DNA from 3 places in the Pseudomonas sp. GW821-FHT02A11 genome. Region 2 is predicted to be linked to each of the others. Evidence: predicted binding sites of a transcription regulator. Region 2 holds the regulator's gene; each other region holds the start of a gene.

Region 1 (7,597 bases), on a different contig from region 2:
TAGTGCTCCGCCAATCGAATGTTGAGGGTATGTCAGACGGGAGGGGGAAGGCTGGTGGAATATCGATAGCAGGCGGGGTGGCCCACATCCAAGAATCCAGCCATGTTATCGGAGATACCAGCGCCGTCCGGATTTTCAATGGCACCGAAGCTCGCTATGAAGAGAAGAATCGTCTGGAGGTGGATGGCTCCAGGCTTACCGCTCGTAAGGGAGCCACCATTGAAGTGATCAAGACCGCCGATAACAAAAACGAAAAGACAAACGCCGACATCCTGATCTCCAACCACTCAGTCCTCGAAGCCGGTAACAACCGTCTCATCGATGTCAGGGACGAAAGCACTGCCAAGGTCGAAGTCAACAACAGTCAGCTCAAGGGAGACCTGGTCGCCGACGACACGAGCACTCTCAACGTCACTCTACGCAACCACGCTCGGCTGGACGGCAACATCGTCAACGGCAACGCCGTGGTCATTGACTCAAGCGGCCACTGGCAGCTTGCCGGTGACAATGCGGTGAAGTCGCTGGCCATCAATGGCGGCAGCGTGGGGTTCTCTGAAGACGCACACCACACTTTGACCCTGGGGCAGCTGTCGGGGCGTGGTCGCTTCGACATGCGCATCAACCTGAACAATGGTACTGGCGATCTGCTGAATGTCATGGGGAACGCGTCGGGCAACCACTTGCTCAACATCCGCAACACGGGTGAAGAGGCGGTACCTGCGGAGTTTGATGCGCTGCGGGTGGTGCACACCGAGAGTGGTGATGCGCAGTTCAGGCTCAGAGGCGCCCGTGTCGACCTCGGCGCCTACTCCTACGCCCTGGAGCAACAAGGCACGGACTGGTTCATTGTCGGTTCCGGCAAGACCATCAGCCCGTCGACGCAAAGTGCGCTGGCGTTGTTCAGCGCCGGGCCGACGATCTGGAACAGTGAGTTGAGCACGTTGCGCAGTCGCATGGGCGAGGTGCGCGGGCGTGAGGAGGGCGGTGGCTGGATGCGCAGTTATGGCAACCGCTTCAATGCTTCGCTGGATGCTGGCGTGAAGTACCGACAGAAACAGCAGGGGCTGTCGTTCGGCGCCGATGCGCCGATTCCGGTCAGTGACGGGCATTTGTTGGTGGGTGTGATGGGAGGCTACAGCCAGTCCGATCTGGACATGGACCGTGGCACCTCGGGCGAGGTCGACAGCTATTATGTCGGCGCCTACGGCACCTGGCTGTCGGAGGAGGGTTATTACCTGGATGGCGTGGTGAAGGTGAATAAGTTTCACAACCAGTCCAAGGTGGCGATGAGCGATGGCGAGAAGGCCAAGGGCGATTACAACAACGTGGCCGTCGGCGGTTCGCTGGAATTCGGCAAGCATGTGAAGCTGCCTGACGATTGGTTCGTGGAGCCATTCGCGCAGGTGTCGAGCGTGTGGATTGACGCTGATCGTTACACGCTGGACAACGGCTTGCAGGCGAAAACCAGCCAGACGCAGTCGGTGCTGGGCAAGGTCGGCGCCACGGTCGGGCGGCAGTTTGCGCTCAAGGATGGCGGTGTCGTGCAGCCTTATGTGCGGGTGGCGGGGGCGCATGAGTTCTCCCATGGCAATGATGTCAGCGTCAATAGCCAGCGCTTCGACAGCGATGTCTTCGGCTCGCGGTTCGAGCTGGGCACCGGTGTGTCGGTGTCGCTGTCCGAGCGTCTGCAGGTGCATGCCGACTTCGATTACATGAAGGGTGAGCATGTCGAGCAGCCGTGGGGCGCAAACGTCGGTGTACGTCTGGCCTTTTGATGCCTGATCGCGTGATGTAGCGCTGTACCGATGAGCCCCGGCGACTGTGAGGTCGCCGGGGCTTTTTGTTGCCCGTGTTTCAGGTGGCACTGTCAGTCAAATGCCTGCGGACAGAGTCACTCATGCAGTTTGCGCCGACGAATCGACCGCGCGCGGCTGGCCGGTTTTGGCCGTGCCTTGCCGCCGCGCAGCATGATCTTCAGGGTTTCGGAAACCCCCACCAGACGCGAGCGGCGTACGACTTCGTAACGCACTTCGATCTCGCCGTTCTTGTAAGTGGCCAGGCGCTCGCAGTTCAGGTACTGGCTCAGGCGTGGCCCAGTGCGGCCGTTGGGGGCGGGGATGGTGGTGTAGAAGGTGATGCAGCCCCAGCGCATCTTCAGTTGATCGCCGGTCCAGAGCTTGGGCGAGCGGGGCACGTTGATGAAAATCCCGGCCACGAGTTCTTCCTCGGTCAGGACGCCTGAGGCGTGGCCCGTGATGTAGGGTGCGTCGAGAGTTGGGGTGGCCAGCCTGCTTTCCTCGTCCAGATGCCAGGGAAAGTCCGGCAAGCTTTTCAGGCATTGGGCATAGTCGACGGGCACTTCTTCGGACGTGGCATCTGCAGCGGGGACAGCGTGCAAGTCCTTATAGTGGGGAACGGGGCCATCCTGTTCGGGTGATGCGCTCTTGTGCTCACGGGGTTCCATTACTTGATTCTCCATTGAGGCCTGAGGGCTGTCCGCTTTGTTTTTTTGCGGATGAACGGATGGCTGGATGTCCTTTTCGTCTTCCATGGAAGCTCCTTGATCAAAGATGGGTGGCGCTGTTTAAAACGGTTTAGACGATAACAACCGAAGTTGTAGGATTGGACGTCTAGGTTGCATATGGTCGATTCGAACAAGTCGCCTGTCAATCGCCCGGTGTGCAGAGGTTTGCATAGCGTCGCGGGAAAAACATCACCCTTGAAGTTCGCACTGATATGTGTGTTTCACGCTGTTTTCCTAGTTTTGTTGGAGGTTTGAAAGTTTGTTTTTTTAACGAACCGAATAAAAAATTATTTTCAATCAGGACCCTGCCCAAAGGGATGTAGGAAAAACGGAAATAAGCGAGAAAAAATAATTCAGAACTGTTCTCGAATCCCGTTTTCGACTCAGAACCTCCATGCATATGCATAGAGGTCTGAGGGTTGAAGATGCGAATGAATAGCGAAATTATGCTGTTACATATTCAGTGAGAGGGTAACGGGCAGCGATTCGATCGACAGGTTGCCCGCTCGGTCGGTGACCGTGTAGGAAATCGCCACGTTGTCGGCTGCAAGTCGCTGCATGACTTCGCGTTCAAAAACGATTTCGATCGGGCGCAGGGTCAGTTCATCGGGCTGCACGATGTGCGTGGGGCCGGGGTGGCCGTTGCACAGGGTCTGGATGGTATCACCGGGTTCCATGCCGGCGTAGCCGGGGAGAAGAGCGGACAGGTGGTTGCCGGGAGTGGTGTTGAGGATCAGTGGAGCCAGGAGGGCGGCGCCGGGCGGGGTGCGGTCGACCCTGATTCGAGTCGGGGAAGAGTCTGCGAACACTTCTCCCAAGACATTTGTCGCTCGATAAGCCACCTCATAAACGCCGTCTTTGGAAAGCTCTTCCTTGGCCAGCATCAGTGTCAGCTCTGACCCGACGGGTGGAACTGGGCTGGGGAGGGGCTGGGCTGTTCCGATCAATTGGCCATTCAGCAGGAGCTGATAGGTATCCGCTGGATGCGAGAACTTCCAAGTCTCTAAGTGGACAACAATATCGTCCTCAAGCTTGCTGATAGTAATGAGGCCGTCGCACTCTGCTGCTGGGATCTCTGGTGCAATTAGCTGTTTCAAAGTCATGGTGGTCATCCTGTTCATGTTTTTGCGAGCAGCGGCACTGTTTGTAAATTGCAGTTGGCCATTCCTCACCTGAAGGTGGGTGCTCAAATAATTGACTGGTCTAGATCAGCGAAATCCACCTCATGGTGGTACATATATATCGCTGATCTGAACTTCAACTAATAGTGATCTTGTTTTTCTGTCAATCTGTCATCCGCCGCTAATCGGCAAAAACTGCAAACTTCAGAAATGTCCTACTTTTACAGGCAATAAAAAAAGCCCCGACAGTTGCCCGTCGAGGCTGTTGATTAAAAGCGCAGGGTGTTAGCGGTTGAACCGCTCCACCAGCGAGTACTGGCTGTGCGCCGTGTTGGTGAGCTCGGCGCTGAGGGTCGCGGAGCGGCGGGCTTCGTCGGAGGTCTGGTCGGCCAGGTGGGCGATGGTGCTGATGTTGCGGCTGACTTCCTCGGCGACCGAGCTTTGCTCTTCGGTAGCGGCGGCAATCTGGGTGGTCATGTCGGTGATGTTGGCCACGGCATCGCTGATGCCCACCAGCGCTTTGTCGGCTTCCATCACTTGCTCGACGCCTTCTTCAGCCTGGCGACGGCCGGTTTCCATGGTCTGCACCGCGTTGTTGGCGGTGCTTTGCAGTTTGGCGATGAGCGAGTGGATCTGCCCGGTGGATTCGGTGGTGCGCTGCGCCAATTGGCGAACTTCGTCGGCGACCACGGCGAAACCACGGCCCATTTCTCCGGCCCGTGCCGCTTCGATGGCGGCGTTCAGGGCCAGCAGGTTGGTCTGGTCGGCGATGCCTTTGATGACGTCGACCACGCCGCCGATTTCATCGCTGTCTTTGGCCAGCTGCGTGACAGTCAGGCCGGTCTCGCCCACTGAAGCCGACAGTCGCTGAATGGCCTCGCGGGTTTCGCTGGCGATGTCGCGGCCACGACGGGTCAGCTCGTTCGCCTGTTGGGTGGCGTCGGCGGTGCGCTGCACGTGGCTGGCGACTTCTTGGGTGGTCGAGGCCATCTGGTTGATGGCGGTGGCGACCTGTTCGGTTTCCACGCGCTGGCGTTCCAGGCCCTTGGAACTGGCCTGTGCCAGTCTGTCGGACTGCGTAGCCTGGGCGTTCAGGTGTTCGGCGGTGTCCTGCAAACGGGTGAGGCAGGTCTTCAGACGCGCTTCCTGGCTGAGGATGGACATCTCCAAACGTGCCTGAGCGCCGCGACTGTCGGTGTACATCTGCGCGATCAGCGGGTCGGAGGTGGTCTGTTCGGCCAGGCGCAGCAGACGCTTGATGCCGCGCTGCTGCCAGCTCAGGCCCAGCAGGCCCAGCGGCACCGCCAGTGCGGCGGCCAGTGCGAAGCCCCAGTAGGAGTTGAGCCAGACGCCGATCAGAAAGCTCAGCTGGCTGACGAGGATAAACGGCAGCCAGTCCTGCAGCACCGGCAGCCACTTGTCGCGGCTCGGCACGGCGGATTTGCCGCTGTTCAGGCGTTGATAGAGCCCTTCGGCGCGGCGGATCTGCTCGGCGGTGGGTTTGATCCGCACCGACTCGAAGCCGACCACCTGTTTGCCCTCGAAGATGGGCGTGACATAGGCGTTGACCCAGTAATGGTCGCCGTTTTTGCAGCGGTTCTTGACGATGCCCATCCACGGCAGCCCCTGCTTGAGGGTGCTCCACATGTGTTCGAACACCGCCGACGGCACGTCGGGATGGCGAACGGTGTTATGGGGCGCCTTGATCAGTTCCTCGTGGGAAAAACCACTGATCTCGACGAACGCGTCGTTGCAGTAGGTGATCACGCCGCGGGCATCGGTGGTGGAAATCAACCGTTGCTGCGCCGGGAAAGTCCGTTCGCGTTGGGTGATGGGCTGGTTATTGCGCATAAGCTGTTCAATCCGGGAAGGCTTTGATGGGGTATCGGCGGGGGACGCGCAACATTGAGCGTTTTGTGAACTGCGTCATGGGGCGCATTGCCGCAGCTCAGTGTTCAGCGGTCGAACATGGGATAGGTGAACAGGCTCAAATGCGCGAGATTGAGCCCGAAATGGGTGATGACCGCTGCCGGCAGCCCGCCGAACCGGTAGGCGATGCCATAGCCAACCCCGGCCATGCCCGCCAGCACCATCCACTGCCAGCCCGCGCCAAAATGTGCAAGGCCAAACAGGGCAGAGGCGATGATCAGGGCGAGGGTCTGCTGATAAGGCACGCGGTGCAGCAGGCGGGCCAGACCGCCCTGGATGTAGCCGCGAAACAGCAGCTCCTGGGTGAGGGTGACCAGCAACAGGTTGTTGAGCACCCAGATGCCGCCCTGATCAGGCCATTTCGGTGCCCAGCCGATCAACCCCATGCCCACTGCGGTGGCCAGGCACACTCCGGTAGTCAGCGTCAGCGTCAGGCTGCTGGTAATCAGCGTGCGACGCAGTGCAAGGGCGCCGAACACCCAGGGGCAAGCCAGCACGATCCAGAGACCGATCAGCGGTTTGTCGAGGTCCAGGTACATAGAGAAGGGGGCGGCTTCGGGCGTGAAGCGCACGGCGGTGATGACTCTGGCGCTGAAAAAGCCGGGTAGCCAGTGACTGGCCAGCCCCATGGCCAGGGCGATGAACAAGGCGTGACCGAGCGTGCGCACCGCCCGGTGTAGGAAATGACTGACGCAGATGCCCGCCATGACCAACAGGCCGAAGGTGACCACCACGGGAAGGCTCAGCTGGCCATACACCAGCGCGATGCAGTAGCCCAGGGCCAGCAGCGTGAGCGTGCTCCAGCGCAACGCCGACATGATGTCGTCCTTGAGTGTCGGATAAGGTCGGCGATTTTAACGTTGATTAAACGCGCGCGCATGTGGGATCGGGATGAAAGTTTTCCGGAAATGGCGCGGGGGAGTCGCATGATGACGTAGGGCGTTTCCTGGACTCAGTGCGTAGGGGCGCGCTTGCCCGCGAGGAGGGAGGATCGGCAACCGGGTAAGGCTGACGAAACGCCATCGCGGGCAAGCGCGCTCCTACAGAGGCGGCGGTCGACGGAGCCACCACCTCACGAGGCAATCAACTGCCGCAGCACGTAGTGCAGAATCCCTCCGGCCTTGAAGTATTCGACCTCGTTCAGGGTGTCGATCCGGCACAGCACGTCGACGTCTTCCTGCTGGCCGTTCTCACGGGTGATCCGCAAGGTCAGGCTCATGCCCGGTTGCAGCGTCGCGCCAGTCAGGCCGCTGATGTTCAGCACCTCTTTGCCGGTCAACTCAAGGGTCTTGCGGCTCTGGCCGTTCTTGAACTGCAACGGCAGCACGCCCATGCCCACCAGGTTCGAGCGGTGAATGCGCTCGAAGCTCTCGGCGATGACGGCTTTCACGCCCAGCAGATTGGTGCCCTTGGCCGCCCAGTCACGGCTCGAGCCGGTGCCGTATTCCTGACCGGCAATGACCACCAGCGGCGTGCCTTCCTGCTGATAGCGCATGGCGGCGTCGTAGATCGGCAGCTTCTCGTCGGTCGGTACGTGCAGGGTGTAACCGCCTTCTTCGTTACCGAGCATTTCGTTACGAATGCGGATGTTGGCGAAGGTGCCGCGCATCATCACTTCGTGGTTGCCGCGGCGCGAGCCATAGGAGTTGAAGTCCTTGGGCTCCACGCCTTTGCCGCGCAGGTAGCGGCCAGCCGGGCTGTCGGCCTTGATGTTGCCGGCCGGCGAGATGTGGTCGGTGGTCACGGAGTCGCCCAGGATCGCCAGCACCCGCGCCTTCTGCACGTCGGCGATTACCGGTAATGGCCCGGCCACGTCCTCGAAAAATGGCGGATGCTGAATGTAGGTCGAGTCGTCCTGCCAGACGTAGGTCGGGTCTTTGGAGACCTCGATCGCCTGCCACTGGGCGTCCCCGGCGAACACTTCGGCGTATTCCTTATGGAACATGCCGGTGCTGACGTTGAGCACGGCGTCGGCGATTTCCTTCTGGGTCGGCCAGATATCGCGCAGGTAAACCGGCTGACC
Region 2 (7,597 bases):
GCGCTGGCGTAGCCGCTGAAACGACGGTTGCTGCGCGAGATGGTGTGGACTTTCTCGCAGAGCATCTGTTTGACCTTCTCGGGGTTGCGCGAGATGTCTTCGAAGTTCTTGGGCAGGTAATCCACCGCCCCCGCGTCCAGCGCATCCAGGGTTACCCGGGCGCCTTCGTGGGTCAGTGAGGAGAACATCAGAACCGGGGTCGGGCAGCGCTGCATGATGTGACGAACTGCGGTAATGCCATCCATCATCGGCATTTCGTAGTCCATGGTGATCACGTCAGGCTTGAGGGCCAGCGCCTGCTCGATCGCTTCCTTGCCGTTGGTGGCGGTACCGACCACTTGAATCGTTGTGTCAGAGGAAAGAATTTCCGAGACGCGCCGGCGGAAAAAGCCGGAATCGTCTACCACCAGAACCTTGACTGCCATAAAAACTCCATAGAGCCCGCCCAGTGACTGGTGCGGCCCGTTTCATCAACCTCTGATCCACCTGGGTTACAAAGGTGGACAAAGAACCTGTGGGAGCGAATTCATTCGCGAAAATGGTTCAGGCGCTACCTATCTGTTGCCTGTACCGGCCCTCGTCGGAATGCCGCCCGGAATGAATTCTCTCCCTCAGGGTTCAATGCATCGCGGCCTTCAAATACGCCGTGCGGCGTAACGCTTGAGCATGCTTGGTACGTCGAGGATCAGCGCGATGCGGCCATCACCGGTAATGGTGGCGCCCGACATGCCTGGCGTACCTTGCAACATCTTGCCCAGCGGTTTGATGACCACTTCTTCCTGACCCACCAGTTGATCGACCACAAAGCCGATGCGCTGGGTGCCGACCGACAGGATCACCACGTGGCCTTCGCGCTGCTCTTCGTAAGCGGCAGAGCTGACCAGCCAGCGCTTGAGGTAGAACAGCGGCAGTGCCTTGTCGCGCACGATGACCACTTCCTGACCATCGACGACGTTGGTGGTCGACAGGTCCAGGTGGAAGATCTCGTTGACGTTGACCAGCGGGAAGGCGAAGGCCTGGTTGCCCAGCATCACCATCAGGGTCGGCATGATCGCCAGGGTCAGCGGGACCTTGATGACGATCTTCGAGCCCTGGCCCTTGGTCGAATAGATGTTGATCGAGCCGTTGAGCTGGGCGATCTTGGTTTTCACCACGTCCATGCCCACGCCACGGCCGGACACATCGGAGATCTCGGTCTTGGTCGAAAAGCCCGGTGCGAAGATCAGGTTGTAGCAGTCGGTGTCGCTCAAACGGTCTGCCGCATCCTTGTCCATGACACCGCGCTTGACCGCGATAGCACGCAGTACGGCCGGGTCCATGCCTTTGCCGTCATCGGAAATCGACAGGAGGATGTGGTCGCCTTCCTGTTCCGCCGAGAGCACCACGCGTCCGCCACGAGCCTTGCCCGATGCTTCGCGCTCTTCCGGCGATTCGATACCGTGGTCCACCGCGTTGCGCACCAAGTGCACCAACGGGTCGGCCAGCGCCTCGACAAGGTTCTTGTCCAGGTCGGTCTCTTCACCCACCAGTTCAAGGTTGATCTCTTTCTTCAGCTGACGGGCCAGATCGCGAACCAGTCGCGGGAAGCGACCGAAGACTTTCTTGATCGGCTGCATGCGCGTCTTCATGACGGCGGTCTGCAGGTCAGCGGTGACCACGTCCAGATTGGACACGGCCTTGGACATGGCTTCATCGGCGCTGTTGGCACCCAGGCGCACCAGGCGGTTACGCACCAGCACCAGTTCGCCAACCATGTTCATGATTTCGTCCAACCGCGCCGTGTCGACGCGCACGGTGGTTTCCGCTTCGGTCGGTGCCTTGTCGCCGGTAGCCGGTGCCGGAGCGCGGGCGGCGGCGGGAGCAGCGGCCGGTGCTGGAGCCGCTTTCGCCGGGGCAGCAGCGGGTGTCGGTGCAGCCGCTGCCGCAGCCGGTTTGGCAGGCTCGGCTTTCGGCGGCTCGACCTTGGCAGGTTCGGCTTTCTTCGCCGGTGCCGTCGCGGCTGCAGCGCTCGCCGCTACGTCTGGCGAGAAGCTGCCTTTGCCGTGCAGTTGGTCGAGCAGTGCTTCAAATTCGTTATCGGTGATTTCGTCCGATGCCGGTGCAGCCGATTCGACGGCAGCAGGCGCAGCGGCAGCTGGGGCTGCAGCGGCGTCAGGCGAGAAACTGCCCTTGCCGTGCAACTGATCGAGCAGCGCTTCGAATTCGTCATCGGTGATTTCATCACTGGCAGGCGCGCTGGCAGGTGCGGCGGCCGCTGTCGGGACAACCGCATCGACAGCGAATTGCCCTTTGCCGTGCAGCTGATCGAGCAGCGATTCGAATTCGGCGTCAGTGATTTCATCGCTGGCCGCTTCATTGGCGGATGCCGGGGCTGCTGCGACTGGAGCAGGCACGGCTGCGCCAGCGGCTTGAGCCTTGACCGCATTGAGCGAGTCCAGCAGTTGTTCGAATTCCTGGTCGGTGATGTCCTCGGACGGCGCCTCGGCCACCGGCTCCGGCGCTACAGGAGCGGGCGCTGCAGCCACTTCGTCAGCCGACGCAGGCTCAGCCAGACGCGACAGCGCGGCGAGCAGTTCAGGCGTGGCCGGGGTGATGTCCGAACGCTCACGCACCTGACCGAACATACTGTTGACGGTGTCCAGGGCTTCAAGCACGACGTCCATGAGTTCCGCGTCGACCCGGCGCTCACCTTTGCGCAGGATGTCGAACACGTTTTCGGCGATGTGACAGCATTCAACCAGCTCGTTGAGCTGGAGGAAGCCGGCGCCCCCTTTTACAGTGTGAAAACCGCGAAAAATTGCATTGAGCAGATCCGCATCATCCGGCCGGCTTTCCAGCTCGACCAGCTGCTCGGACAACTGCTCCAGAATCTCGCCGGCCTCTACCAGAAAATCCTGAAGGATTTCTTCATCGGCGCCGAAGCTCATTGGGGGTGCTCCTAAAATTAACCGTCAAACCGATCCAGGGGCTGCGTCGCTGGCCTGCGCGCCTTGCTTTCGTCGAAGCATTCACGCATCAGGCCCGCAGCCTCTTTCACATAGAACCCCGGCTCTAGAATCTAGAAGCCAAGGCTGGATAGCAGATCGTCAACATCATCCTGACCGGATACGACGTCTTCACGTTTATCGGCATGAATCTGCGGACCTTCACCCTTGGAATGAAGTTTTTCCTGTTCTTTTTGCTGACGGAACACTTCCTGGTCGTGCTCGATGCCAGCAAAGCGATCGACCTGGCTTGCCATCAGCACCAACTTGAGCAGATTGCTCTCGACTTCGGTCACCAGCGTCGTCACACGCTTGATCACCTGGCCGGTCAGGTCCTGATAGTCCTGGGCCAGCAGAATGTCGTTGAGGTGGCTGGCGACCTCGTGGGTCTCCTTCTCGCTGCGCGCAAGGAAACCCTCGACGCGGCGGGCCAGATCACGAAACTCCTCGGCACCGATCTCGCGACGCATGAAGCGCCCCCAATCGTCGCTGAGCGCCTTGGCGTCCGTGCTCAGGCCATTCATCAATGGCGTGCTCTGCTCCACCAGGTCCATGGTGCGGTTGGCCGCACCTTCCGTGAGCCTGACAACATACGACAGGCGCTCGGTGGCATCCGTGATCTGCGACACCTCTTCGGCTTGCGGCATGTGCGGGTCAATCTGGAAATTGACGATTGCGCTGTGCAGCTCGCGCGTCAGTTTGCCGACTTCCTGATACAGGCCGCGATCGCGGGTCTGGTTTAGCTCATGGATAAGTTGCACGGCGTCGCCGAACTTGCCCTTTTCAAGGCTCGCGACGAGTTCTTGTGCATGTTTCTTCAGGGTCGACTCGAAGTCACCCATCGTCGAATCTTTAGGATCCATAGCGCCCTCGCAGCGGACATCAGCTATTGACGCGCTCGAATATCTTCTCGATCTTTTCTTTGAGAACCTGAGCAGTGAAAGGCTTCACGACGTAGCCGTTCACACCGGCCTGAGCGGCCTCGATGATCTGCTCGCGCTTGGCTTCGGCGGTGACCATCAGTACCGGCAGATGGCGCAGGCGCTCATCGGCACGGACCTGACGCAGCAGGTCGATGCCGGACATGCCGGGCATGTTCCAGTCAGTCACCAGGAAATCGAAAGCCCCGCTCTGCAGCATCGGCAATGCGGTGGTACCGTCATCTGCTTCGGCCGTGTTGGTGAACCCAAGGTCACGCAACAGGTTTTTTATGATCCGCCGCATCGTTGAGAAGTCATCAACGATGAGGATTTTCATGTTCTTGTCCAATTCGACCTCCAAGCAGTCTTTAACGCGCCCAGCTCCCGGACGCGCGTTCAATCAATACCGGTACAGCACAACTACCGGTTACACGAAAACGAGGGGGCTTTGGAATCGAAAGGTACGAGCACAGCGGAACAGAGTCACGAAGACCTGATCCGACCGGCTCCTGCCTTGTCTCTTTTGCTTCCCACACCACATCTTGCACAGCCGGTCTTGCATGTTACTCACAGGCCCCGCAACCGGCACCCGTGTTGATGGGTCAGCGCGCGCGCCATTCTCCCAGGCGTCCGCGCAGACGGGCGGCACACTGGCTGTGCAACTGGCTGACACGCGACTCGCTGACCCCCAGGACCTCACCGATTTCCTTGAGGTTCAGCTCTTCGTCGTAGTACAGCGCCAACACCAGGCGTTCACGCTCGGGCAGGTTGGCAATGGCGTCGGCCAGTGCGCTCTGGAAGCGCTCGTCTTCCAGATCCCGTGACGGTTCCAGCGACTGGCTCGCGCCATCCTCATGCAGCCCTTCATGCTCGCCGTCCTGCAACAGGTCGTCGAAGCTGAACAGGCGACTGCCCAAGGTATCGTTCAGAATCGCGTAGTAATCGTCCAGGCTCAATTGAAGTTCGGCAGCAACCTCATGATCTTTAGCGTCGCGGCCGGTTTTTGCTTCAATTGCACGAATCGCGTCGCTGACCATGCGCGTGTTGCGGTGGACCGAACGGGGCGCCCAGTCTCCCTTGCGCACTTCATCGAGCATCGCGCCGCGGATACGAATACCCGCGTAGGTCTCGAAACTCGCACCCTTGGTGGAGTCGTACTTGGTCGAGACTTCGAGCAGACCGATCATGCCGGCCTGGATCAGATCCTCGACCTGCACGCTGGCCGGCAAACGCGCCAGCAAGTGGTAAGCGATGCGCTTGACCAGAGGGGCATAACGCTCGATCAGCTCATACTGGGAATCTTTGGATGATTTGCTGTACATGCGATAGCCACTTGCAGTCATGACACTGGCCCTGCGCTGGTCTGATGAACCAGCCGCTCAACGAAAAATTCAAGGTGGCCACGCGGGTTCGCCGGCAGTGGCCAGGTATCGACCTTCTGTGCAATGGCCTTGAATGCCAGGGCACATTTGGAACGTGGAAACGCTTCATACACGGCGCGCTGTTTTTGCACGGCCTTGCGCACGCATTCGTCGTACGGCACAGCGCCCACATACTGCAGGGCCACGTCGAGGAAGCGGTCGGTGACCTTGGTCAGCTTGGCAAACAGGTTGCGCCCTTCCTGCGGGCTCTGGGCCATGTTGGCCAGCACGCGGAAGCGGTTCATGCCGTGGTCGCGGTTAAGCAGTTTGATCAGCGCGTAGGCGTCAGTGATCGAGGTCGGCTCATCGCACACCACCAGCAGCACTTCCTGCGCTGCGCGTACGAAGCTGACCACCGATTCGCCAATCCCGGCGGCGGTGTCGATCACCAGCACGTCGAGGTTGTCGCCGATTTCGCTGAACGCCTGAATCAGGCCGGCATGCTGCGCCGGGCTCAACTGAACCATGGTCTGGGTGCCGGATGCCGCAGGCACGATGCGTACACCGCCCGGGCCCTGCAACAGGACATCGCGCAGCTCGCAGCGGCCTTCGATGACATCGGCCAGGGTGCGTTTTGGGGTCAGCCCCAACAATACGTCGACGTTGGCCAGACCCAGATCGGCATCCAGCAACATGACGCGACGTCCCAGCTCGGCCAAGGCCAGCGAGAGGTTCACTGACACATTGGTCTTGCCTACGCCACCTTTGCCACCGGTCACCGCGATAACCTGAACGGGATGCATGCTGCCCATAGTTAATTCTTTACCTTGTCTTGCTTAGACCAAAGCCACATTTCGGGCTGCACGTTCACTGAGTGAACAATGCCTGGCAGACCATCGATGCAGGTATTTTCCAATGTCATTTTCCTTAACCTAGCCCGCGCGCTTGCCGGTGCTGTGATAAAGATCCGCAAACATATCCGCCATCGCTTCCTCGCTAGGCTCCTCCTGCATCTGCACACTGACGGCACGGCTTACCAACTGGTGCCGACGGGGCAGATGCAGATCATCCGGTATGCGCGGGCCATCAGTGAGATAGGCCACAGGCAGTTCGTGTGTCACGGCAAGGCTCAGCACTTCGCCAAGGCTTGCGGTTTCGTCGAGCTTGGTCAGGATGCACCCGGCCAGGCCGCAACGCTTGTAACTGTGATAGGCCGCGGTCAGTACCTGTTTCTGGCTGGTTGTCGCCAGTACCAAGTAATTGCGCGCCTTGATGCCGCGACCGGCCAGGCTTTCGAGCTGCAGGCGCAGGGCCGGATCGCTGGCTTGGAGGCCTGCGGTATCGATCAGCACCACGCGCTTGCGCAGCAACGGTTCCAGCGCCTGAGCCAGGGATTGCCCCGGATCGACGTGGGTCACCGGCACATTGAGAATCCGGCCCAGCGTCTTGAGTTGTTCCTGAGCCCCGATGCGAAAGCTGTCCATGCTCACCAGCGCGATATTTTGCGCGCCGTATTTCAACACATAACGGGCCGCGAGTTTGGCTAACGTGGTGGTCTTGCCCATACCGGCAGGGCCGACCATGGCGATCACCCCGCCCTCTTCCAGCGGCTCGACGTCAGGTGTGACGATCATGCGCGCCAGGTGAGCCAGCAACATGCGCCAGGCATGAGGCTGATCGTCAACGTCCGGGACCATGTTCAACAGATCGCGCGACAGCGGGCCAGACAGACCCACACGTTGCAGGCGACGCCACAGATTAGCCTGTTGCGGACGGCTGCCCTGCAGTTGATTCCAGGCCAGCGACCCAAGCTGGACTTCCAGCAGTTCACGCAGGCCGTTCAATTCAGAGCGCATCGAATCGTAAGCGCGCTGGCTGATGCCCGGCTCGGCGTGGGTTTGACGCTCGGCGCGCTCGGCACGGTCAGCCGCGATTGCAGCGTGGATCGAGGGGCGGAACGGTTCGTCCAGCGTCGGCTCGATCTGCTGCTTGCTGTCATCCATGGCAAGACCGGCGAACAACTGCCGGTTGGCGACGGTGTCCAGTTCGCTGCGGCTGGTCAGCTCGGCCTGAGCGGTGACGATGCGCGACTGAGTCTTGCGCAGCTCGTCTTCGAGCTCGATGTTCGGCACACGCGGGGCCAGCGCAGACAATTTGTAGTCCAGCGCGGCAGTCAGCTCCACGCCACCGGCGATCCGCCGGTTGCCGATGATGGCGGCTTCAGCGCCCAGCTCATCACGAACCAGTTTCATGGCTTGTCGCATATCGGCGGCGAAAAAACGCTTAACTTGCATGACTCACTACCTCAGCCGTTCGGCCCGACAGTCGCTAC
Region 3 (7,597 bases), on a different contig from region 2:
AAGCGCGGATCAACGACCCGGATCTGGACGTGGACGCCAACAGCATTCTGGTGATGAAAAACTGCGGGCCAAAGGGTTATCCGGGCATGGCCGAAGTCGGCAACATGGGCCTGCCAGCCAAACTGCTGGCCCAGGGCGTGACCGACATGGTGCGTATTTCCGATGCGCGCATGAGCGGCACGGCGTATGGCACGGTGGTCTTGCACGTGGCGCCGGAAGCGGCGGCGGGCGGGCCGCTGGCGGTGGTGCAGGAAGGCGATTACATCGAGCTGGACTGCGCGACCGGGCGTTTGCACCTGGACATCCCACAACAGGAGCTCGATGCGCGTCTGGCTGACTGGCAAGCCCCGCAAAACAAGCTGATCGGTGGCTATCGCCAGTTGTACATCGACCACGTAATGCAGGCGGATCAGGGTTGCGACTTTGATTTTCTGGTGGGGATGCGCGGCTCGGAAGTACCGCGACACTCGCACTGATCGGCTGACGGTCTCCGGTAACGGCTACCGGTGACTCTAACCTGTAGGAGCGAATTCATTCGCGAGACGTCGGTACTGACTACAGAGATTTATTGAATGTACTCACGCCTCGCGAATGAATTCGCTCCCACAGGTTGCGCATGCCAATGCTTTCTCTGGTGCCTGCAACCTCCCGACATCTGCACCCGCGCCCTTGCCTCCCCGCCAATGCTATGATGCGCCGCCTTCATCGCTCAGGATTGCCTCGCGCCCCATGGATTATCGTAAGCCCTCCGACCGCAAAAGCATGCACTCACGCATCGTCCAGGACATCGGCATGCAGATCGTTTCCGGCCGTTTCATGCCAGACGACAAGCTCCCCGCCGAAGCCCTGCTCTGTGAAGAATATGCCGTGAGCCGTCCGGTGCTGCGCGAAGCCACGCGGGTGTTGGTGGCCAAGGGGCTGGTGTATTCGCGGCCGCGGGTCGGTACGGTGGTCAAACCCCGTCGCGAATGGCACATCCTGGACCCTGACGTGCTGCACTGGTTGATGCAAAGCTCGCCGCAAAACGAATTTTTCGCCCTGCTCACCAGCGTGCGCAGCATCATCGAACCGGCTGCCGCAGCCCTGGCCGCGCAACACGCAACCGCCGATGAAGTCGCCGGTATCAGCGAAGCCTACGAGCGCATGGCTGCCGCGCCCACCGTCGAAGACGTGCTACAACCCGACCTCGACTTCCACAGCCGCATTGCCGACGCCACCCACAACGATCTGCTCGCTCACTTGTGCAACATGCTGTCACTGGCCCTGCGCGAGGCGTTGAAGCATTCCAACCAGCGCCCCAACCTGCACGAACTGGCCCTGCCCCGACACAAGGCCATTCTCACGGCCATCGAAAACCGCGACGCCTTGGGCGCCCACCACGCCACGCTGGTGCAACTGGACGATGCGCGTAACGCGCTGAATGTGGTGCTGGGCAAAGGCTTGTAGCAGCCCGGCGTGCTTTTGGGGGTTGGCCGCGTTGTTCATGCAGACAGGCTGATCGACCCCATTTCGCGTGCCAAGCGGCGGTCAAAACCTGTGGCAGCATATTCATTCGCGATTGGCCGGTGCATCAGTTGCGCAAACATCACGCATCGCGAATGAATTCGCTCCCAATAGGGCTTTGCACCCCATCCGCAACACGTTAAACGACGCTTGGTTCAGGGCAGGAAAATCCTGAACAACCCGCCTCCCAGCTCACCACCATTGCCAATTTCGATATGCCCGTGCACACCCTTGCGCTGATGCTGGCGGGCGATGTTAGCGGCGAAATAAAGTCCCAGCCCAGTGCTGCCACTGCTTTGATTGATGCCCAGCACGTAGTCGGTCTGGCGCTCGATCATGTGCTGCGGGAAGCCCGGCCCGTCATCGTTGATGCTGATCACCAACTGCTCACCCACCTGCCCCGCGCTGATCAGCACGTGCTTGCGGGCGTAGCGAATGGCGTTGATGACCACGTTGGACACCACTGAGCCAATCAACTCACGGTCGAAGAATCCTGGCAGACCGAAATCATCGACCTCATAGCGCGCGGCAATGCCACGACTGACCAGCACTTCCTCGTGAAACGCCAGCTGCGCTTCGATGAAGTCGTCCAGCTCGTGATAGTCCGGGCGCAGAGGCAGCTGGTTCACGCCCAGCTTGTACAGCCCCAGCAACTGCACCAGCATGCTGTTGAGGTGGGCGAATTCGTAATCGATCACACCCTGTTCGGCGTTGCCTCGTTGCGCCTCAGGCAACTGGCTGACCCATTGGCCATGGGCCTGAATCAGCAGCGCCAGGGAGTTCTTCATGTCGTGCACGGTGGAGGCAATCACCATGGAGAAGTCCAGCCCCTGCTCCTGATCGGTCATTGGCCGAACGCCTTGAGCCGCAATTTCTGGTAACGCTCGTACCGGGGGTCGGTCTCGGGCATCTTGCCGACCATCGTTAGGCTGTTGCGGCATTCCTGCAGGCTGGCCGCGTCGAGGTTCTGCACGCCCATGTGCAGCAGCGACTGGGCCATGTTCAGGGCAATACTGATGTTTTTGGGTTGCAGTGCAAGGCCTTGGCGGAACAGGTCCTGCGCTTCGCCCAGCTTGCCGGCGCGATAGCTGCGAATGCCTTGCAGGTTCAGGTCGATGGCCGCTTTGCCGGCGCTGAGGATTTCCGGGTCGTCGGTCTGCTTGGCGATGTTCTGCATGACAGCCGCATCGTCGCCGTAGATCTCCGCACAGCTTTTCAGAATGCCTGCGCCCGCGGCTTCCTGCCCCAGTTGCTTGAGCTGCGCGGCCACCGCCAGCGCGGCATCGGCACTGAGAAACTGCTCCATGCCGTCGAGCCGCTCCATCGCCTGGGCGGTCAGCTTGGCGGCCATTTCCGGGTCGGACGTGGCGACGCTGGTGGCCTTCATCAAACGCGCCCGCACTTGCAGGCCGGCGTCGTTGGTGTGTTCCTTGGCCACTTCGCCCAAGGTCTGGTTGATCTCCACGCGGGTGCGCGCATCCAGGCCACGATCACCGCCTTTGCTGATCAGTGCCTGAGCCAGGCCCAGGTTGGTCTCCGGGTCCTTGAAGCGCGAGAACTGCCCCTGCGATACCGCCTGGCGATAGGCCTTGGAGGCCCCGTCGAAGTCTTGGTTTTCCAGCGCCAGCTTGCCCAGCAAGCGCTGACGACGCACGGCGTAGGGCGACAGGCGCACGGCCTCTTCGAGCATTTTCTGCGCGCGGCGGTTGTCGCCGCTGGCAATCAGAACATCGGCCAGACCGTCGAACAGCACCGGCATTGAATTGAAGGCACGGATCGCTTCTTCATAGACGGTTTGCGCCTCGCCGTTGCGACCGCGCTTGTGCAACAGCTTGCCCAGCGCCGCATACGCCCAAGGCTGCGGGCGATCGGCCAGAATCGATTTGAGAAAGGCTTCCAGCGGCTCGTGCTGATTGAGGTCGCGCAACGCGTCGGCCTTGTAGCGCAGGCACAGCGGCGCGAAACGCGGGTCCTGCTTGGTCAGATTCACACACGCCGCCAGCACTTCGGCCGGCTTGCCGCGATCCAGCGCCTGAAGAATCGGTTTGAGCAGGTTCTTGCGCTGAACGATCTTCTCCAGGCGCTGGGCCAGGCTTGCGCGGTTGAACGGCTTGGTCAGGTAAGCGTCGGGCTCCCACTCCAGCGCACTCATCACCATCGCCTGGCTGTTCTCGGCGGTGACCATGACGAACACGCTTTCGTGGCTGATAAGGCGATCGGTCATCAGGTCTTCAAGGACCTGCTGGCCGTTCTTCTTGCCATCACCCAGGTTGAAGTCGTGAAGAATGAAGTCGTAACGCTTCTGCGAACAGGCCTTGATCGCCTGTTCGCCGTTGTCTGCAGTGTCTACTTCCTTGACGCCCAATTCGCGAAGCATCGACCGGACCGAGCTGCGGAAATCAGAGAAATCATCGACGATCAGAAAGGTTTTTTGGTTCCACGCCAGCATCGAGATTCCTGTCACAGGAGAAAAAATCCGCCCAAGGGCAATTACACAACGGGTCAACTTCACCGCCCCGTTAAAAGGGGCAGATGATAGCTAACGTCAATTTGCCATCAAGCTATTTCATACCAGCCCTGGCCACTTACGCTGCGACGAGACGCCGCTTGTTCGAGTTATCGGCGGGGCCGGGGTAAAGCTTAGGTGATGCCAGCGGGAAAAAGCGACCGTCATACACAGGATTTCTCCTCCTCTAGCGCACGCTGTGACGCCCGTCGCCGAGCTGAAAGCACGTGCTATGGGCACCGTGTAGCACCCCGATCACGGATCCAAAATCTGCCAAAAGCAAATTAAATGATGATGTTCATCGTGGATGTAACCAAACGTGTAAAGTCCTGCTAGCTCGCGCCGATATGCAGGGAAAGCGGCCACTCCTGCCGCGCACTCCCCCTCTGCCCGAGTACTCCCCATGGCCTGGCTGACCAACCTCAAACTCAAGTCCAAACTGCTGTCTGCCTTTTGTCTGTGCGCGCTGATCACGGTTGCGGTCGGCGTGCTGGGACAAGCCGGTATTTCACGTCTGTACGACCTGTTTCAAAGCACGGTTACCAACAATCTGGTGTCGATCACGAAAGTCGATTCGGTCAAGGCCAACGTCATCGCCACCAACCGTGACTTTTTCAAGGTCCTGGGTTTGAGTGCGATCAAAGCCAGTCCGGACGAGATCAACGCAGCGATGCAGTCGTTCAAGGAAAATCAGGCCCAGGCCGAAAGCGACTTCAAGATCTACCGTGCCACACCGCTGCAAGCCGACGAAAAGGCCGCGGGCGACGACTTCGAACGCGACTGGCTGGCTTATATTGCTGCGGCGCAGAACACCCTTTCCGTCATTCAAGGTGGCGATATCCCGCAAGCCAGCAAACTGGCCGCCAGCAGCGTCACGCCCAGCTACCGCAAGACCATGGGCGAGCTGAAAATCATCATCGAATCCAACGCCCGTCAGGCCGATGAGGCGGCGCAAGCGGGCGTCGACACCAACAAACAGGTGACCTGGATACTGATCATCGGCTCATTGGTTGCGGTGATTTGCGCCATTGTGCTGGGCCTGCTGGTCACGCGCATGATCACCCGCCCGATTTACCAATCGGTCGACAGCGCAGCGCGGGTCGCCAATGGTGACCTGACCCAGGCGGTTGCCGTGGGCAGCGAGGACGAAACCGGGCAGTTGCTCAAAGCCCTGTCCAATATGCAGGGCAACCTGAAGAACACCGTGCAGCAGATCGCCAACGCCTCGGATCAACTGGCCTCGGCGGCGGAAGAGCTGACCGCCGTGACTGACGACAGCAGCCGTGGCCTGCAGCGTCAGAACGACGAAATCCAGCAGGCAGCCACCGCCGTGAACGAAATGACCGCAGCCGTCGAGGAAGTCGCGCGCAACGCCGCCAGTGCCTCGCAGGTGTCGACCCAGACCGCCGATGACGCCCTCAAGGGTCAGCGCCAGGTTCAGCAGGCCGTCGCGGCGATGAACACCATGACCGTGGAGATCAATGATTCGACCCAACGCGTCGAAGCCTTGGCCGGCCAGATTCGCGATATCACCAAGGTGCTGGACGTGATTCGCGGGATCGCTGAACAGACCAACCTCTTGGCCCTCAACGCTGCTATCGAAGCCGCGCGCGCCGGTGAACAAGGCCGTGGCTTTGCCGTGGTGGCCGACGAGGTGCGTGCGCTGGCCGCTCGTACTCAGGCGTCCACCGGCGAGATCGAGTCGATGATCACCCTGGTGCGCAACGGCGCCGATGAAGCCGTCAAGGCGATGGGCAAGAGCCAGGCGATCGCAGTCAACACCCAGACGCTGGCCACCGATGCAGGCCTGGCACTGGAGCGCATCAGCGAAGGCGTCAGCCAGATCAACGAACGCAACTTGGTCATCGCCAGCGCCGCCGAAGAACAGGCTCAAGTAGCCCGTGAGGTGGACCGCAATCTGGTGAACATCCAGGACCTGTCGGCGCAGACTGCAGCCGGTGCGAATCAGACCAGCGCGTCGAGTCAGGAGCTGTCCCGCCTGGCGGTGTCTTTCAATGCAATGGTAGGTAAGTTCACGCTTTGACGGGTCAGCGATGATCCCTTGAGGGAGCGAATGCATTCGCCGAGCGACCGTACATCCGATGAAGACTTATCGAATGTACAGGCCTCTCGCGAATGAATTCGCTCCCACAGATTTCACCGTGTTCAGCCAGCGGTAGCGGCGAAAGTTCATAGCCCCCACGCGCTGCAAGCTATCCCTTCGCCACCTGTGACACATTGGCGTATTGACTAAACCGTCACATGTTTTGTCGCAAATCACATTTCAGGTACAATCGCCGCCCCTCGCAGAACACTCGGACCTGATGACCGAGTCCTGCGCGGTGTTTGTTGTTTACTCAAGCTGCTGCATCCAATGATCTAACAAGAAGCCAGCGCGGAGGGACACAGAACTCGAGGTCCGTTTCTTCGACCTTGAACCCTTACCCCTCGCCCGCCGGGCGCGAAATCGGACTACCGTTCACTCAAGCCTGATGTGAGCAAGACCGGTGTCGCCTCCATCCATGCGGCAGGCGGATAACGTTCTATCAATTGGATTGCGTGCAATGATCAAGACGACAAGCAAGGCGCTGCTGGGCCTGGCGATTTCGATGGGTATGCTTCAGGCTCACGCCGCTGAAAGCAAGAAAGTGGACGTGCTGCTGATCGGCGGCGGCATCATGAGTTCGACCCTGGGTGTCTGGCTCAACGAGCTGGAGCCGAGCTGGACCATGGAAATGGTCGAGCGTCTGGACAAGGTCGCCGAAGAAAGCTCCAACGGCTGGAACAACGCCGGTACCGGTCACTCGGGCCTCGCCGAGCTGAACTACACCCCTGAAGACAAAGACGGCAAGGTCAATATCTCCAAGGCCATCGAGATCAACGAAGCCTTCCAGGTGACCCGTCAGTTCCTCGCCTGGCAAGTCCGCCAGAGCGTTTTGAAAAACCCGCATTCGTTCATCAACTCCACACCGCACATGAGCTTCGTGTGGGGCGATGACAACATCAAGTTCCTGAAAAAGCGCTACGAAGCCCTGCAGGCGAGCCCACTGTTCCGCCCGATGCAGTTCTCCGAAGACCACGCGCAGATCGCCAAGTGGGTTCCGCTGATGATGGAAGGGCGTGACCCTAACCAGAAGCTGGCGACCACCTGGACGCCCATCGGCACCGACGTCAACTGGGGTGAAGTCACCCGCCAGTACGTGTCTTCCCTGCAGACTCGCCCGAACTTCAACCTGAGGCTGTCCAGCGAAGTCAACGACATCACCCGCAATGCCGATGGCAGCTGGCACGTCGAGTACAAGAACCTCAAGGACGGCACCAGCAGCGCAACCGACGCCAAGTTCCTGTTCATCGGCGCTGGCGGCGGCGCACTGAAGCTGCTGCAGAAATCCGGCATTCCGGAAGGCCGCGACTACGCAGGCTTCCCGGTGGGCGGCTCGTTCCTGGTCACCGACAACCAAGACATCGCCCTGCAGCACATGGCCAAGGCCTACGGCATTGCCTCCACCGGCGCGCCACCCATGTCCGTTCCGCACCTGGACACCCGCGTGCTCGACGGCAAGCGCGTGATCCTGTTTGGCCCGTTCG

The links. Region 2 encodes FliA, which starts transcription of late flagellar genes. Its sites were predicted from a motif close to CTAAAGTTTNNNNNNNNNNNGCCGNTAA; they were not measured.
Region 1: a site for FliA is predicted at 5,528-5,555, ahead of AC07V9_RS22545 (methyl-accepting chemotaxis protein). Genes of this name have one in related genera too.
Region 3: a site for FliA is predicted at 4,331-4,358, ahead of AC07V9_RS18740 (methyl-accepting chemotaxis protein). Genes of this name have one in related genera too.

The regions. Positions count from the first base shown of each region.
Region 1 is NZ_JBWKWB010000019.1:71,408-79,004, forward strand. Features, by position in the region: gene AC07V9_RS22530 (autotransporter outer membrane beta-barrel domain-containing protein) at 1-1,775, shown strand, start outside; gene AC07V9_RS22535 (hypothetical protein) at 1,892-2,551, opposite strand; gene AC07V9_RS22540 (hypothetical protein) at 2,977-3,627, opposite strand; gene AC07V9_RS22545 (methyl-accepting chemotaxis protein) at 3,931-5,496, opposite strand; gene AC07V9_RS22550 (CPBP family intramembrane glutamic endopeptidase) at 5,601-6,392, opposite strand; gene acnA (aconitate hydratase AcnA) at 6,647-7,597, opposite strand, start outside.
Region 2 is NZ_JBWKWB010000020.1:88,110-95,706, reverse strand. Features, by position in the region: partial or broken gene AC07V9_RS23090 (response regulator) at 1-425, opposite strand, end outside; gene AC07V9_RS23085 (chemotaxis protein CheA) at 636-2,927, opposite strand; gene AC07V9_RS23080 (protein phosphatase CheZ) at 3,059-3,847, opposite strand; gene AC07V9_RS23075 (chemotaxis response regulator CheY) at 3,867-4,241, opposite strand; gene fliA (RNA polymerase sigma factor FliA) at 4,507-5,247, opposite strand; gene fleN (flagellar synthesis regulator FleN) at 5,244-6,077, opposite strand; gene flhF (flagellar biosynthesis GTPase FlhF) at 6,198-7,559, opposite strand; gene flhA (flagellar biosynthesis protein FlhA) at 7,571-7,597, opposite strand, start outside.
Region 3 is NZ_JBWKWB010000013.1:103,601-111,197, forward strand. Features, by position in the region: gene AC07V9_RS18720 (IlvD/Edd family dehydratase) at 1-476, shown strand, start outside; gene AC07V9_RS18725 (FadR/GntR family transcriptional regulator) at 730-1,446, shown strand; gene AC07V9_RS18730 (sensor histidine kinase) at 1,659-2,351, opposite strand; gene AC07V9_RS18735 (response regulator) at 2,348-3,952, opposite strand; gene AC07V9_RS18740 (methyl-accepting chemotaxis protein) at 4,413-6,053, shown strand; gene mqo (malate dehydrogenase (quinone)) at 6,574-7,597, shown strand, end outside.